2 regions of the Streptomyces coerulescens genome follow, and region 2 is predicted to be linked to the other one. Evidence: riboswitches for the same ligand, from Rfam matches in the RefSeq annotation. Region 2 holds a riboswitch; the other holds the start of a gene.
The links. Region 2 has a riboswitch for glycine ahead of gcvT (glycine cleavage system aminomethyltransferase GcvT). Riboswitches for the same ligand answer to the same signal wherever they lie in the genome.
Positions count from the first base shown of each region.

Region 1: it holds a riboswitch for glycine, as region 2 does, so the genes downstream of both, gcvP (aminomethyl-transferring glycine dehydrogenase) here and gcvT (glycine cleavage system aminomethyltransferase GcvT) in region 2, are expected to answer to the same signal.

Region 1 covers NZ_JBHSKM010000024.1:10,194-12,387, forward strand. Annotated here, with positions in the region: gene ACFPQ9_RS29500 (DNA polymerase IV) at 1-132, shown strand, start outside; gene ACFPQ9_RS29505 (PRC-barrel domain-containing protein) at 262-663, opposite strand; glycine riboswitch at 778-873, shown strand; gene gcvP (aminomethyl-transferring glycine dehydrogenase) at 1,051-2,194, shown strand, end outside.
Region 2 covers NZ_JBHSKM010000012.1:349,716-351,909, reverse strand. Annotated here, with positions in the region: gene gcvT (glycine cleavage system aminomethyltransferase GcvT) at 1-1,090, opposite strand, end outside; glycine riboswitch at 1,129-1,242, opposite strand; glycine riboswitch at 1,243-1,344, opposite strand; gene ACFPQ9_RS21085 (AAA family ATPase) at 1,515-2,189, shown strand.

The DNA of each region.
Region 1 (2,194 bases), on a different contig from region 2:
CCGGGGCTGGAGGCGGTGGAGCCGCTGCCGCTCGTGGAGGAGCGGCCTGGGGAAGGGGGAGAAGTCGGGGGACCAGGGGGCTCTGAGGGCTCCGTGGTCGGTGGGGATGGTGCGGCTGCGCTGCCTGGATAGGAGGGTGTGGCTGAGGGGGTCGGCCGGTGGGACGTCCGTGCCGGAGTCGGCAGGGCTTGGAGGTCGGCTTTCGTCGTCCTCGTCGCTCTCGTCGGCGGGAAGGGGCGGAAGGCGGCCCGTTCGGGCTGGTCAGGGGTGCGGGGTCGTGGGGTCGTTGTTGTTGGGCGGCTCCGTGGGGGCCAGGTTGCCGAAGTCCCGGTCGGGGGGTGGGGGCGGGGCCGTTACATCAAGGCCGTAGTGGTGGTAGAGCTGGAGCTCCTGTTCGGGGGACAGATGGCGGCCCACTCCGAAGTCGGGGGCGTCCTTGATCAGGGCACGGTCGAAGGGGATGTGGAGGCTGCCCTCCACCAGCTCGCTGGGCTCCAGGGGGACGAAGGCGTCCCGGGAGAACAGGCCGGTGCGTATCGCCGCCCATTCCGGTACCCCGGTCGCGTCGTCGAGGTAGACCTCGTCGATGGTGCCGATCTTGGTGCCGTTGCGGTCGAAGGCCTTGCGGCCGATCAGATTGCGCGGATCGATGTCGGTCTGCACGGGCCCTCCACTTGGTCACAACTCATCCGTAAGCACTACGAAAAGGCAGATTGGTGAGAGCGGCCACTCGAAGGTCCGTGCGTCGACCTCGCTGGTAGGCTTCATAGCGGCTGCTGACCCCGTGCGGGAGAGTCCTCCGGACACCATCGGAGGCGCCGAAGGAGCAAATCCTCCCCGGAATCTCTCAGGCACACGTACCGCACGGACGAGGTCACTCTGGAAAGCAGGGCGGGTGTCGACGGCTTCCGCTCTCACCGACGGTGAAAGCCGACGGCCTTCGGGCGGTCCGGTGAAGCTCTCAGGTTGAGATGACAGAGGGGGAGGCCGTTCGGGTACCCGCGCCGTGGTGCCCCTCGAAGGTCGTGTCAGACCAGGAGGCCTCCGCAAATGACCGCCCATCGCATTCCGCTCTCCGAGCTCGAACAGGGAATCCCCTTCGAGCAGCGTCATATCGGCCCTGATCATGAGGCCCGGGCCAAGATGCTCGCCCAGGTCGGGTACGGCTCCCTCGACGAGCTCACCGCCGCCGCGGTGCCGGACGTGATCAAGAACGCCGACTCGCTGGATCTGCCGGGTGCCCGCACCGAGGCCGAGGTGCTGGCCGAGCTGCGTTCCCTCGCCGACCGCAACCAGGTGCTGGACTCGATGATCGGGCTCGGGTACTACGGGACCTTCACCCCGCCGGTCATCCTGCGGAATGTCATGGAGAACCCCGCCTGGTACACGGCCTACACGCCGTACCAGCCCGAGATCTCCCAGGGGCGTCTCGAGGCCCTGCTGAACTTCCAGACCATGGTCGCCGAGCTCGCCGGGCTGCCGACCTCCGGTGCCTCGCTGCTCGACGAGGGGACGGCCGCCGCCGAGGCCATGGCCCTGTCCCGGCGCATGGGCAAGAACAAGAAGGGGCTGTTCCTGGTCGACGCGGACGTGCTTCCGCAGACCATCGCCGTGATCGAGACCCGCGCCGAGCCGACGGGCGTGGAGGTCGTCGTCGCCGACCTCTCGGACGGCATTCCGGCCGAGATCGCCGCGCGCGAGATCACCGGCGTGCTCCTGCAGTACCCGGGCGCCTCCGGTGTCGTACGGGACATCAAGCCGGTCATCGACCAGGCGCACGAGCTCGGTGCCCTCGTCACCGTCGCCGCCGACCTGCTCGCGCTCACGCTGCTGAAGTCGCCGGGCGAGCTAGGGGCGGACATCGCGGTCGGTACGACACAGCGGTTCGGTGTGCCGATGGGCTTCGGCGGACCGCATGCCGGCTACATGGCCGTCCACGAGAAGTTCGCGCGCAGCCTGCCGGGGCGGCTCGTGGGCGTGTCCGTGGACGCCGACGGGAACAAGGCCTACCGGCTGGCGCTGCAGACGCGTGAGCAGCACATCCGGCGGGAGAAGGCCACCAGCAACATCTGTACGGCTCAGGTGCTCCTCGCCGTCATGGCCGGCATGTACGCCGTCTACCACGGTCCCGAGGGGCTGCGGAGCATCGCGCGGCGGACCCACCGCTACGCCTCGATCCTCGCCGCGGGGCTCA
Region 2 (2,194 bases):
CGTAGGGCTCGTGGCTGCCGCGGATGTCCACGCCGACCCCGGCGGTGCCCGGCGCCGCGTGCGCCGCGTCGACGTACGCCATGGCGACGGGCTTGCCCAGGGTGGGGGAGGGTGCACCGGAGGTGACCTCGCCGATGACCTCGCCGCCGGCGACGACCGGGTACCCGGCGCGCGGGACGCGACGCCCCTCGGCGATCAGGCCGACCAGCACGCGCGGCGGGTTCTGCGAGGCGCGCTCGGCGGCCTCGGCCAGCGCCTCGCGCCCGACGAAGTCGCCCTCCTTCTCGAACTTCACCACCCGGCCGAGCCCGGCGTCGAAGGGGGTGAGGGAGGTGGTCAGCTCGTGGCCGTACAGGGGCATGCCGGCCTCCAGGCGCAGCGTGTCCCGGCAGGACAGCCCGCAGGGGACCAGCCCGACGCCCTCACCGGCCTTGGTGAGCGCCTGCCACAGCTCCACGGCGTGCTCCGGCTTCACGAACAGCTCGAAGCCGTCCTCGCCGGTGTAGCCCGTGCGGGCGATGAGCGCGGGCACGCCGGCGACGGTGCCGGGCAGACCGGCGTAGTACTTCAGGCCGTCGAGGTCGGCGTCGGTCAGGGACTTCAGGATGCCGGGGGACTCGGGGCCCTGGACGGCCAGCAGCGCGTAGGCGTCGCGGTCGTCGCGGACCTCGGCGTCGAAGCCGGCGGATCGTTCCACCAGGGCGTCGAGCACGACCTGGGCGTTGGAGGCGTTGGCGACGACCATGTACTCGGTCTCGGCGAGGCGGTAGACGATCAGGTCGTCGAGGATGCCGCCGTCGGCCTGGCAGATCATGGTGTAGCGGGCGCGGCCGACGCCGACGGAGGCGATGTTGCCGACGAGGGCGTGGTTCAGCAGAGCGGCCGCGTCCGCGCCGGTCACGGTGATCTCGCCCATGTGCGAGAGGTCGAACAGGCCGGCCTTGGTGCGTACGGCGTTGTGCTCGTCGCGCTCGGAGGCGTAGCGCAGGGGCATGTCCCAGCCGGCGAAGTCGGTCATCGTCGCGCCGAGCGAGCGATGCAGGGCATCGAGCGCGGTACGGCGCTTCTCAGAGGGGGCGGTGCTGCTCATCGGACGTTTGTCTCCCAAGGCATGACAGGCGAGGTCGTTCCTCCCCATCTGTCATCGGAACCTGAGAGGTTCGCCATGATCCCGAAGACGGTGATCACGGCTTGCACCTTGGGTGGGGCCGCTACACGCAGCGACCCGCTTTTCAGATGTGCCTCGCCCGCGCGGTAACGGGGCCTGAGAGATTCAAGGGAGGGACTTGCTCCTTCGGCGCCCCAGCGATGCACTGCTGCTGGGGACTCTCCCGCGCGGATTCAAACGGCCGGTATGCAGTTGGCGCCGCCATCATTGCATGCCGGACCCCGTCGGGGGCAGGCCATCTCTGTAACCGGCTTGTGGCAGGAAGCGAACGAAAAGGAGGAGATCCTCTATTACCTTCTCTTTACGCTCAGTGGGGATGGGGACTCCTGGACCCCGGAGGAGGACGATGACGGTGAACCGCACCACGGCGTACGCCACGACCACGGGCATCGCGCTGCCCAAGCAGCCCGCGGCACCCGGTGTCGAAGCGCACGTCGTGTGCCCCGCGCCCGTGGTCCGCGATCTGCGCGAACGCTCCGGCCACAGCCCGCACGCGCTGCTCTTCGGCCCCAAGGACCTCGTCGTGATCACCGGTCTGCCCGGCAGCGGCAAGTCGACGCTGATGCAGCGGACGGTGAAGGGCCTGCGTATCGACTCCCAGGACACCCGGGACCGCTGGGACGCCCGGATGCCCGGCTTCCTCCCCTACGCCGTCTACCGCCCCCTGGTCCGCCTCGCGCACTACGCCGGGCTGCGGCGCGCGGTGCGCAGCGGCGAGGGCGTCGTCGTGCACGACTGCGGCACCCAGGCCTGGGTGCGCGGCTGGCTGGCCCGCGAGGCCCGCCGCCGGGGCGGCACCCTGCATCTGCTGCTGCTCGACGTGACGCCGGGCACCGCCCTGGAGGGCCAGCGCGAGCGCGGCCGGGGCGTCTCGCGGTACGCCTTCCTGCGGCACCGCAGAGCGGCCTCCAGGCTGCTGCGCTCGGCGGCGAAGGGCGATCTGCCGCAGGGCTGCGGTTCGGCGGTGCTGATCGACCGGGACGCGGCGGACGTACTGCGCCGGATCGGATTCGCGGGCTGACCTCC